DNA from 2 places in the Actimicrobium sp. CCI2.3 genome. Region 2 is predicted to be linked to the other one. Evidence: predicted binding sites of a transcription regulator. Region 2 holds the regulator's gene; the other holds the start of a gene.
What was found. Region 2 encodes FNR, which switches genes on or off when oxygen is low (the NO sensors DNR and NnrR bind a similar motif). Its sites were predicted from a motif close to TTGATNNNNATCAA; they were not measured.
Positions count from the first base shown of each region.

Region 1: a site for FNR is predicted at 2,691-2,704, ahead of hemN (oxygen-independent coproporphyrinogen III oxidase). Genes of this name have one in related genera too.

Region 1 is NZ_JASJWR010000055.1:104-6,233, reverse strand. Features, by position in the region: gene QN370_RS19875 (heavy metal translocating P-type ATPase) at 1-408, opposite strand, end outside; gene QN370_RS19870 (sulfite exporter TauE/SafE family protein) at 405-1,166, opposite strand; gene hemN (oxygen-independent coproporphyrinogen III oxidase) at 1,179-2,606, opposite strand; gene QN370_RS19860 (response regulator) at 2,758-3,171, opposite strand; gene QN370_RS19855 (response regulator) at 3,226-3,594, opposite strand; gene QN370_RS19850 (methyl-accepting chemotaxis protein) at 3,798-5,456, opposite strand.
Region 2 is NZ_JASJWR010000007.1:121,985-128,114, reverse strand. Features, by position in the region: gene ccoO (cytochrome-c oxidase, cbb3-type subunit II) at 1-562, shown strand, start outside; gene QN370_RS06235 (cbb3-type cytochrome oxidase subunit 3) at 564-755, shown strand; gene ccoP (cytochrome-c oxidase, cbb3-type subunit III) at 748-1,677, shown strand; gene ccoG (cytochrome c oxidase accessory protein CcoG) at 1,747-3,210, shown strand; gene QN370_RS06220 (FixH family protein) at 3,223-3,750, shown strand; gene QN370_RS06215 (hypothetical protein) at 3,763-4,005, shown strand; gene fnr (fumarate/nitrate reduction transcriptional regulator Fnr) at 4,027-4,791, opposite strand; gene QN370_RS06205 (YeeE/YedE family protein) at 4,899-5,309, opposite strand; gene QN370_RS06200 (YeeE/YedE family protein) at 5,323-5,754, opposite strand; gene QN370_RS06195 (metalloregulator ArsR/SmtB family transcription factor) at 5,751-6,089, opposite strand.

The DNA of each region.
Region 1 (6,130 bases), on a different contig from region 2:
GCTGCGGTTCCAGCTAATCTGCAGGCGTTCGGTAGCCGCGTTCATGGCGACGGCCTGCACGCCGGGCAAGCGCGCCAGACGGCGTTCGATCAGCCAGACACAGGCGGCGCAGCGGATGTCTTCGATCAGGAAAATCGCTTCGGCGCTGTTGCTGCCATCCTCTGCTTCTGTTTCTGTTTCGGCTTCAGTGTCATAGAGGCGCAGTTCGGGCGGGATCAGGCCATCCTGCGCGGCGGTGACCGCAAAGCCTTCGCGCGTGCGGTAGTAATCGCTAAAGCCGTTGTCGACAATGCTGTGCGCGACCGCTGCGCAACCGGGGCAGCACATCGGCTGGACGACTGCATCGATCGTGACTTGCCAGGCGCTGCCGGCCGGCACCGGCAAACTGCAATGGAAGCAGTCATTCATGACGCCATCGGCGTGATGCACACCGCGTCGAGCCAGCTGCCCGGCATGCCGTGCGCAGCGTGCCACAAGCCGAGTAGTCCGAACGCCAGCACCAGCAGGCCACTACCAACGCGCACGCCGGGCTTTTGCATCACCACCCGCAATTGCGTGCCGAGCACGCCCATCACCAGCAGCGTCGGCAAGGTGCCCAGCCCGAAGGCCAGCATCACGCTCGCACCGGACAACGGCGAGCCGGTCAGCATCGCGGTCAGCAGCACGCTGTAGACCATGCCGCACGGCAGCCAGCCCCACAAGCTGCCCATGGCAAACATTTTTAGCGGACTATCGAGCGGCAGCAGGTGGCGCGTCAGCGGCTGAAGCAACTTCCAGAGCGACTGGCCAAGTGACTCAATGCGGACCAGTCCCTGCCAGGCACCCGTCAAGTACAAGCCCAGCACGACCAGCATCAGGTTGGCCAGCCAGAGTCCACCCAGCTGGAATGCCGCGAATCCCGTCAGCATGCGCGCACCGTTGGCCACGCCACCCAGTGCGGCACCGGCCACCGCATAGCTGCCGATCCGTCCGGCGTTGTACGACAGCACCCGCACCAGGCGGTTCGACAACACCGGCACCGGCACCGCCGCCATCACCGCCACCGGAAATGGCCGTGCCGCCGGCACCACCGAGAACGCCGCGACGATGCCACCGCACATGCCGACGCAATGCACACTGCCGAGCAGTCCGATGACGAAGAAAGGCACGAGTGAAAGGGCTGTCATCAGGTGGACGCGTCAGATCGTCTTCGAGTAGCGCAGCGGATCAACGGCGGCGCTGAGGTAGCGGTCGAACACCATGCAGATGGTGCGGATCAGCAGCCGGCCTTGCGGCGTCACGCTGATCCACTCGTCATCCATGGTCAGCAAGCCGTCTTGCGCCAGCACCTGCAACTGCGCCAGCTCGGCGGCAAAATACGTCGCCACGGTGATCGGATAAGCCTGCTCGATCGACGCAATCGACATCTCGAAATTGCACATCAGCAGCTGGATGATCGCCCGTCGCAAGAGGTCATCCATGCTCAGCTTGATGCCGCGCACGATCGGCAATTCGTTCTTGTCGAGATGCGCGTAATAGGCGTCCAGCGTCTTGACGTTCTGGCTGTAGGTCGCCGCCACCGCGCTGATGGCCGACACCCCGCACGACACCAGGTCCAGTTCGGCATGGGTCGAGTAACCCTGAAAATTGCGATGCAGGCGGCCCTGCCCTTGCGCAATCGCGAGGTCGTCAGTGGGACGGGCAAAGTGGTCCATGCCGATGTAGACATAACCGGCTTCGGTGAGCCGACGGATGCACAGCGCCAGCATGTCGAGCCGGGTTGCCGCGCCGGGCAGGTCGGCGTCGAGGATGCGGCGCTGTGGCTTGAAGAGATGCGGCAGGTGCGCATAGTTGTAGATCGCGATGCGATCCGGGCTGGCCGCAATGACCTTGGTTAGCGTGCGTGCCATCGTCATCACGTTTTGCTTCGGCAAGCCGTAGATCAGGTCGATGCTGATCGAACGGAATGTGGCATCGCGTGCGGCTTCGATGATGGCCAGCGTCTCGCTTTCCGGCTGGACGCGATTGACCGCTTGTTGCACGTCGGGATCGAAATCCTGCACACCGAGGCTGATGCGATTAAAGCCCTGCCGGCGCAGCGTGAACACCCGTTCGCGCGAGACCGTGCGCGGGTCAACTTCGATCGCGTATTCGCCGATGTCGTCCGGTGCCAGCTTGAACCAGCGCCGCACATGCGCCATCAGGTCATCCATCTGGACATCCGAAAAATACGTCGGCGTGCCGCCACCGAGATGGACTTGCTCGACCTGATTCATGTCGGCAAACAGCTGGCCCTGCATTTCTATTTCGCGCTTGAGGTAGGTCAGATAGGTCGCTGCCTTCTCGACTTTTTTAGTGACGATCTTGTTGCAGGCGCAGTAGTAGCAGACCGTGTCACAGAACGGAATGTGCAGGTACAGCGACAACGGTTTGCGCCCGCCACGGGTGCGACGGCCGGCGACGGCTTGCAGGTAATCGCGATAACGGAACGCATCGGTGAAATGGTCGGCGGTCGGGTACGAGGTGTAGCGCGGACCCTGCTGTTTGACATTGCCGATGAATTTGCCAATGAGCGCCGCATCAAACTTGACGGATGGGACGGACGTGACCGGGATAAGGGAAACCATCAATTGTGCTCCTGCTGCCAGTCACGCCGAGGCTGGTTACGTGACTTGATGACCGGAGTGTAGAGAGGCACTCTCTCGAAAACTTTGACTCACATCAAAAACGAGGAAGACATGGTGTGTTTGAAAAATTCTGGCGCTGGAACGGGCCCCACTACAGGCCGGCAGGCACCAGCATTCCGGCACGTAGCATCGCATCCTTGACCGATTTCAGGACGGTCGCTTCAGTGAACGGTTTGAGAATGAATCCGCTGGCACCCAGCGACAGGCACTGCTTGATGATGCTCACGTCGCGCTCAACGCTGACCATCAGCACGACCATCTTGTCCAGCTCGGCGCGCAATTGCTTGAGAACATCGATGCCACTGATGTCCGGCATCACGACATCGAGAAAGACCACCTGCGGCTTAAGCTCCATGATCAGTTCATAACCGCGATTGCCGTTGCTGGCTTCGCCGACCACGCGCATGCCGCTGCGGCCCAGTATCGCGCGCAACAACGTGCGGGTCATGTTGTTGTCGTCGATGATCAGTGCATTCAATGCGGCCTCACACAAAAATATTTTCATGGAAGTTACCACAAGTGACCCGATGAACAGAACTATTCTCGCCCTGTGCAGAGCTTACCTGCCGGGCAGTCGCGATGCGGCGGCCAGCGCCTTGAGTACGGTCGCGGCATTAAACGGTTTGACAATGAAGCCGCTGGCACCGGCGGCCACGCACTGCTTGATCGTGTCGGTGTCCCGCTCCCCGGTGACCATCAGCACGAGCACTTGCGGCATCGCTGCCTTGAGTTGCTTGAGAACTTCGATACCGCTGAGATCGGGCATCAGGATGTCGAGGAACACCACATCCGGCAGCAGCTTGAGCGCCAGTTCATAGCCCGCCTTGCCGCCGGATGCTTCGCCGCACACATGGTGCGCCGTACCGAACAGTATCGCCCGCAAGACCGTCCGGGTCATGTCGTTATCGTCAATGGTCAATACGTTCACGGAGTTTTCCCGTTAACCGCGATGCGCCAGCCAGCACCCGGATCAGGACTGGAACTGCACCATCGCGACTACGATACCACCCGGATTACGGTCACCAATGAAAGCAAACCGAAAGACACGGACGACTTGTCAAGCAACGCTACGGTGCTTGTTGCTGCCCACTTCCAACCGGTCAGCGTGCCGCATCGCCGTCACCGCAACCGTCACCGCGACAACGCGGGCATCGCCGGTTTTTTTTGCAAGCGCGGACGGACGACAGGCCGTTCGAACGGCACCGCTGCCAGCGCGTTGACCGCATCGTGCTGATGTGTGAGCTTGAACACCGTCAGCGTCTGCATCACCTTCAGGGTCTGCTCCTGCAAGCTGCCGGCGGCGGCAGCAGCCTGTTCGACCAGCGCAGCGTTTTGCTGCGTGACTTCATCCATCTGCGTGACTGCATCATTGACCTGACCGATGCCGGCATTTTGTTCGTGCGAGGCCAGCGCGATTTCGTTCATGATGCTGCTGACCCGGTCGACCGAGGCGATGATGTCGCGCATCGTGTTGCCAGCCTGTTCGGCCAGTGCCGTACCGCTGCCGATACGTTCGACCGAGACATCGATGAGTTGCTTGATTTCCTTGGCAGCGCTGGCGCTGCGCTGCGCCAGATTGCGTACTTCGGAGGCGACCACGGCAAAACCGCGGCCCTGCTCGCCGGCACGGGCGGCTTCGACGGCGGCATTGAGTGCCAGGATATTGGTCTGGAAAGCGATCCCTTCGATGAGGCTGATGATGTCGACTATCCTTTTTGACGAAGTCGTGATGTCGCCCATGGTCGTGACGACCTGCGCGACAATCGCACCGCCCTTGCCAGCCACCGCAGCGGCTTCGCCCGCCATCGTGTTGGCCTGGGTCGCGTTGCCGGTATTTTGCTGCACCGTCGAGGCCAGTTCTTCCATGCTCGACGCGGTCTCTTCCAGTGCCGACGCCTGCGACTCGGTACGTCCCGACAGATCCATGTTGCCGGCAGCGATTTCCCCGGTGGCCTGACCGATCTGCTCGAAGTTACTGCGCACGTCGCCGACAACCGAATGCAGGTTCACGCGCAACTGCCGCAACGAGCGCAGCAGCTGGCCGACATCATCCTTGCGGGTAGTGCTGATATCTTGCGTGAGATCGCCACCGGCCATGATCCGGCTGGCCAGCAGCGCCTGCCTGACGGGTGCAATCACGCCTTGATACAGCGAGAACCATAAATACGCGACACAGGCAATGGCCAGCAATGCCAGTACCGTCAGCCAGGACGGACCCGAAACAGTGATGTTCATTGCCGCCAGCAGTGCCAGCGCCAGCAGCGCGAAACCCAGGTTCAGGCTGATGCGCTGGCCCAGCGACAGACTGGCCATGCGGCCCAGGCGCGCCATGACCCCGGTACTGACGACGGCACCCTGACTCAAGGCGATCCGGTCGGGATTACCGTTTTTAAGGTTGCGGTACAGCACGCTGGCATCATTGATTTGCTGACGGGTCGGCTTGGTCCGCACCGACATGTAACCGGTCTCGCGACCGTTTTCCATCACCGGCGTGACGTTGGCGAAGACCCAGTAAAAGTCGCCGTTCTTGCAGCGGTTCTTGACCATGCCGGTCCATGACAGGCCACTCTGGATGGTGGCCCACATGTCGGCATAGGCTTCCACCGGCATGTCGGGATGGCGCAGGATATTTTGCGGCGAGCCGATCAGTTCCTGCTCGGTGAAACCGCTGACCTCGACAAAGTACGGGTTGACGTAGGTGATGTTGCCTTGCCGGTCGGTGGTCGAGACGATGGTTTGGTTATCGCTCAGAGAATATTCGATGTCGGTTACCGGGGTGTTCATGCGCATGATGGCGGTCTCGTTGAGGGGTTGGACTACGGACTGGCGCTAACAACAAACCGAACAGCGCAATCCTTGCTTTTTTTACCCTGCCTGTCAGTCTCAAAATTACGAAGACTTTCGGGCGAACAAGACCAGTGTATTTCCATCACGAAACTACTGTAGTTGATATAGATCAAATATTTTTTGTCACCTCAATAAAATTCCTGATGGTCACTCATGGTGGCGATCCGCACGGCCGGTGCAATGCCCGTTGGTGATTACACCCTTGCAGGCTATTTTTAACGGTTGAGTTTGAGTTGATTGATGTGGGACCTCGGTCTTCTTGAGTCACCGTTCGAAAAAAGTGCAGGACAGCGCCCTTGGCGTAATCAACTTGATCAACGGTTTTTTGAACCGCAAATCGTAGGGTGCAATAACCGCAGGGCATTGCACCGAATGCTCTGACTGCGGTAGCTGATTCTGTCTTTGCTTCGTCATGACAGGCAGATGTCAGGCTACTTGGTGTGGTACTCGCGTAGGGTGCAATAACCGAAGGGCATTGCACCGAATGCACTGTCTGCGGTAACTGATTCTGTCTTTGCTTCGTCATGACAGGTAGATGTCAGGCTACTTGGTGTGGTGCTCGCGTAGGGTGCAATAACCGAAGGGCATTGCACCGAATGCACTGACTGCGGTTGCTG
Region 2 (6,130 bases):
GGTGCTGGTTGTCATCAGCGTCGGTGGCCTGGTCGAAATTGTGCCGCTGTTTTTTCAAAGCTCGACCACCGAGCCGATCACCGGCCTGAAACCGTACTCGGCCTTGCGGCTGTCCGGTCGCGATATTTATGTGCGCGAAGGCTGCTACAACTGCCATTCGCAAATGATCCGGCCGCTGCGGGCCGAGACCGAACGCTACGGCCATTATTCGGTCGTCGGCGAGTTTGTCTATGACCGTCCGTTTCAGTGGGGATCGAAACGGACCGGTCCGGATCTGGCCCGTGTCGGCGCTCGCTACAGCGATGACTGGCACGCCATTCACCTCAATAACCCGCGCGATCTGGTGCCGGAATCGAACATGCCCGGTTATCCGTGGCTGGCGAAGACCAAGCTGGTGCCGGGTGACGTGACCGCAAAAATGCATGCGTTGCAGCGCCTCGGCACGCCGTACAGCGAACAGGAAGTCAAGGACGGTCCTGGCACGCTCGAAGGCAAGACCGAGCAAGACGCATTGATCGCCTACCTGCAAGGGCTGGGCACATTGATCAAGACAAGGAACTGAGATGGCCATCGCCTTTATTTTTAACGACCTCAGCAGTGTCATGACCGTGGTCAGCCTGACCACCTTCATTGGCATTCTCTGGTGGACCTTTGTGCTCAATCGCAGCGCTGATTTCGACGAGGCGGCACACCTGCCGTTTGCCGATGATGCCGACGGCGGTCCACCCTCTTCGACGGAGAACAAGCATGGCTGACTTTACCAGCGGTTTCTGGAACATCTTCATTACCGTGCTGACCCTGCTGGGCGTGTTCGGCTGCGGCTTGTTGCTGTGGACGCAGTCGCGCCAACAGGTGGTTATCAAGCCCGGTTCCGATGGTCAGGTCGACACTACTGGCCATATCTGGGATGAAAACCTGACCGAGCTGAACACGCCGATGCCACGCTGGTGGATGTGGCTGTTTTATATCACGATCGTCTTCGGGCTGGTCTACCTGTACCTGTATCCGGGGTTGGGTTCCTATCCCGGCAAACTCGGCTGGACCTCGGCCGGCCAGTACACCGAAGAGCTGAAAAAAGCCGATGCCGAATATGGTCCGCTGTTTGACGGTTACCTGAAGCAGGACCTGAAAGTGGTCGCGGCCGATCCGCAAGCCCATGCCATTGGCGAGCGCTTGTTTCTGACGTATTGCTCGCAATGTCATGGCTCGGATGCGCATGGCAGCAAGGGTTTTCCGAACCTGACCGACAAGGACTGGCTGTATGGCGGTGACCCCGAAACCATCAAGACCACGCTGCTGCATGGTCGCAACGGCATCATGCCGCCGATGGGTGCGGCACTCGGCTCGGACAAGGATGTCGAGAACGTGGCGCAGTACGTGCTCAGTCTGTCGGGTGCTACATCGGACCCGATCAAGCGCGAGCTGGGGAAGTCGAAGTTCGCGGTCTGTGCGGCCTGTCATGGTGCCGATGCGAAAGGCAATCAGGCGCTCGGCTCGCCGAACCTGACCGACAAGATCTGGCTCTACGGCGGCAGCGCCGACACCATCATGGAAACGATCCGCAAGGGCCGCAACAACGTGATGCCGGCATTCCAGGATTTCCTCGGCGAGGCCAAGGTGCATGTGCTGGCCGCGTATGTCTGGAGTTTGTCGAATGATCCGGCGGCGCAGAAGTAGCGAGCAGCTGCCGGGCAAGCCGGCCAAGCCGGACAAGTCACCTTTTTTTTCAGGACAAAGCAGTCACTTATGAGCACCCCCGAAGTCTCGGTCATCAAGATGTATGCAGCACGCGAAGAAATTTATCCGCGTGAAATAAAAGGTCGTTATGCGAGCCTGCGCTGGCTCTGCGTGTGGCTCACGCAAGGGGTGTTTTACGGTTTGCCGTGGTTGCAATGGAACGACCGGCAGGCCCTGCTGTTCGATCTGGGCGCGCGCAAGTTCTATATCTTCGGCATCGTGCTGTGGCCGCAGGACTTTATTTATCTGGCGGTGCTGCTGATCATCTGTGCCTACGGCCTGTTTCTGGTGACCGCCGTGGCGGGTCGGGTCTGGTGCGGCTTTGCCTGTCCGCAAACGGTCTACACCGAAATCTTCATGTGGATCGAGCGCCAGATCGAAGGGACACGCAGCGCCCGCATGCGACTCGACAAGCAACCGTGGGGTATCGACAAACTGTGGCGCAAATCGGCCAAGCACTTCGCCTGGGGCGCGGTCGCCCTCTGGACCGGGCTGACTTTTGTCGGGTACTTCACGCCGATCCGTTCGCTGATTGTCGCTGTTGCCAGCCTAGGCCTCGGGCCATGGGAATGGTTCTGGATCCTGTTTTATGCGCTGGCCACCTACGGCAATGCCGGCTGGATGCGCGAGCAGGTCTGCAAGTACATGTGTCCGTATGCCCGCTTCCAGAGTGCGATGTTCGACAAGGACACGCTGATCGTGACGTATGACGCCGAGCGTGGCGAACCGCGTGGTCCGCGCAGCAAGAAAACCGCTGCACCAGCCGCCCTCGTAAAAGCGCAGGGCGACTGCATTGACTGTTCGATGTGCGTGCAAGTCTGCCCGACCGGCATCGATATCCGCGATGGTTTGCAATACGAATGTATCGGTTGCGCGGCCTGTATTGATGCCTGCAATTCGGTGATGGCGAAAATCGATTTGCCGGCTGGCCTGATCCGCTATTCGACCGACCACGCGATCACGAAAAAGTGGTCATTCAAGCAGATGCAGGCACGGGTGTTGCGACCGCGCGTGCTGATTTACAGCGCGATTCTGGCGCTGATCATTACGGCGTTCTTTGTGTCGCTGTTCACGCGCACGCCGCTGAAAATGGACGTGATCCGCGACCGTGGCAGCATGGGGCGCGAAGTCGAGGACGGCATGATCGAAAACGTCTACCGGTTGCAGATCATGAATACCGACGAAGCCAGCCATCACTTCAAGATTTCGGTGGCCGGCATTGACAGCATAGCGCTGGCCTCGCCGGATCAACTCGACCTCGAAGGTACCGGTTCGCGTGCGGTGCCGGTGCGGGTCCGGGTCGCCGCAGGCGAGGGCGAAGCGGGCTCGAACAAGATTCGATTCACTCTTGTCGCGACCGACCATGACAGTCAGCAGGTCACCGAAAAAGCGGTCTTTTTCGTGCCGCGCGGTGCCGGTCGTCCCGACCATGACAGCCACGATAGCCACAGCAAGCACGACGACCATCATTAAATGGAGAACACCATGCATGCCTCAACACTCATTCACAAGCCCGCTCCCTGGTACAAGCATCGCTGGCCGTGGCTGCTCATGCTCGGTCCGTTTCTGGTGATTGTGGCTGGTTCGGTGACGATCTGGCTGGCTGTCACGCATCAGGATGCGCTGGTTGTCGATGACTATTACCGGCAGGGCAAGGCCATCAATCAGGACTTGCGACGCGATCGCGTAGCGACCTCGCTGGGGCTGTCGTTTAGCGGACGGATGGATGCGGTCAGCGATACGCTCAGCGGCACCGTGGTCGCCGGTGACGCACCGGTGCGCGGAAAAATCCGCATTCACCTGGCGCATCCGACCTTGCCCGAAAAGGATGTCCAGCTAGTCACGCCGCTCGACGCCACCGGTCATTTCCGGGTGGCGTTGCCGCTGCTGGACCGCGCCGTCTGGCAAATCCTGATCGAGGACGAACAGCGTGACTGGCGTCTCAATGGCGAGTGGCGCTGGCCCGAACAAACAACGCTGACGCTGGCCGCCGATGTGCCCGCGCCTGAATAGAAAGGCGACACCATGCTGCGACGGTTGATGATGATTCTCTGGCCTTCGTTCCTGGTCGCGATTGCCGCGACCGGACTGTTTTTTTCGCTGTTCGATCCGGCCGAGTTGTGGCTGCGTACCGGTGGTGACACCGGCTTGCCCGACATCGCCTGCTATACGATCGGCTTTCTTGCAAGCTGGTTGTTCTGTGCGCTGTCGAGCATGCTGACGGTTTACCTGGCACGCGGTCCGACTGATCGGACTACGCCGATGTGACGATGGCCTTGGACTTGCAGGTTACATCGGCGTGCAATTTTCCGTTCCGGCCGCCAGCGCCCGCAGCATGGTGACATTGGTCAGGCGGACTTCGCGTTTGTCGACTTCCATCCAGCCCTGTTTCTTGAAGCGTGACAGCAAACGGCTGATGCTCTCGATGGTCAGGCCGAGATAGTTGCCGATATCTTCGCGCGACATGCGCAACTGGAAGCTGGTCGGCGAGTAACCGCGCGCCGCATAGCGTGACGACAGGTTGACCAGGAATGCAGCGAAGCGCTGCTCGGCGCGCATGTTCCCGAGTAACAGCATGACGTTTTGTTCGCGCATGATTTCCTGGCTCATGATGCGGTGGAAGTGATGCAGCAGGCGCGGGATTTCACCGAACAGTTCTTCGAGCCGGCTGAACGGAATTTCGCAGACCTCGCTGTCTTCGAGCGCGACCGCATCACAATGATGGCGCTCGGTACTGATTGCATCCATGCCTAATAATTCACCAGCCATCTGGAATCCGGTGATATGGGTGTCCCCGCTGGGATTGATCTGGAAGGTTTTGAAGTGACCGAATCGGATCGCGTACAGATTGCGAAACGGGTCGTCCATCCGGTACAGGATTTCATCGCGCTGGAGGCGACGGCGGCGTCCGATGATTTCGTCGAGCCGGTTGATATCGCCTTCGTCAAGACCCATTGGCAGGCACAACTGGTGCAGGCTGCAACCCGCGCAACTGGCCTTGAGGGCGTGGATGGTTTGCGCAGGCGTGGTGGGGAAGGTCAGTGGTTGGGTCATGAGTTTGTCTGTTTCACAAAATTGCCGGTAGAGGGGAAGTATGACAGGCCAGGGTGACAATAAGCCACTTTCCGGGTCAATTGCACTTACTTCGGCCATGTTTGAAATCAACGCTTGTCGATCATCGCAAACAAGGCCATCCCGGCCAGCATGGCCGCCACAAACAACACTGCCTGAAAGCCGCCACTGGCCAGCGATGCCAGCGCCGGGCCGGGGCAATATCCGGCCAATCCCCAACCGACGCCAAACGTGATGCCACCCAATACCAGCCGGCGATCAAGTTGGCGTGCGGTCGGGATGTGCATCGCGTCGCCGAGGAACGCTTTGGTGCGACGTGCGCTGAAGCGGAAGGTGATCAATCCGACCGCGACCGCGCCGCCCATGACCAGTCCGAGCGACGGGTCCCAGTTGCCGGCGAGGTCGAGAAAGCCGATCACTTTCGTCGGGTCGGTCATGCCTGACAAGATCAGGCCGAGGCCAAACACCAGACCACACAGCAATGCCGATAGCAGTTTCATCATCGTCCGCTCCTCAGGCCAGCACGTGGCGAACCACATAGACACAGGCGAAACCGGCCAGCATGAAGGCCGCCGTTGCCACCATCGAACGCGGCGACAGCCGCGACAGTCCGCAAACACCATGACCGCTGGTGCATCCCGAGCCGTAGCGGGTACCGAGTCCGACCAGCAGGCCCGCGACGATCAGCGTGGCGGTCCCGGCTTCGATGCGCACTACCGGCAAGGCCGCGAACAGTCCCCACGCCAGCGGTGCGACGACCAGCCCCAGCACGAATGCCACGCGCCATCCGGCATCGCCGCGCACCGGTCGCATCAGGCCACCGAGGATGCCGCTGATACCGGCAATGCGACCATTCAAAAACAGCAGCAACGCGGCGGCGATGCCAATCAGCACACCGCCGGCCAGCGAGGACCAGGGGGTGAAATGCAACCAGTCGATGGTCATCGGGAGACTCCTTTTTCAGGTGGACAAAATTGTTCGTAAAGAACGTGCATGACGGCCAGCGCCTGGGAGCTGGCGATACGGTAAAAAATTTGTTTGCCTTCACGCCGTGTGCTCACCAGTGCTTCGGCACGCAGGATGGTCAGCTGCTGCGACAGCGTCGGCTGGCGGATCCCGGTCAGGGTTTCGAGATCGCCAACGCAGTATTCGCCTTGGCCGATCTGGCACAGCAATAGCAAGCGGGTCGGATTAGAGAGTGCTTTAAGCAATACCGCCGCTTGGGTGGCGGCGGCTTGCAATTGTTCCAGCGGGATGGGGGAAGGCCGGGAGGGTGACATCGAAGGACGACGAAATTTAAAAACACATTATATGTATTTAT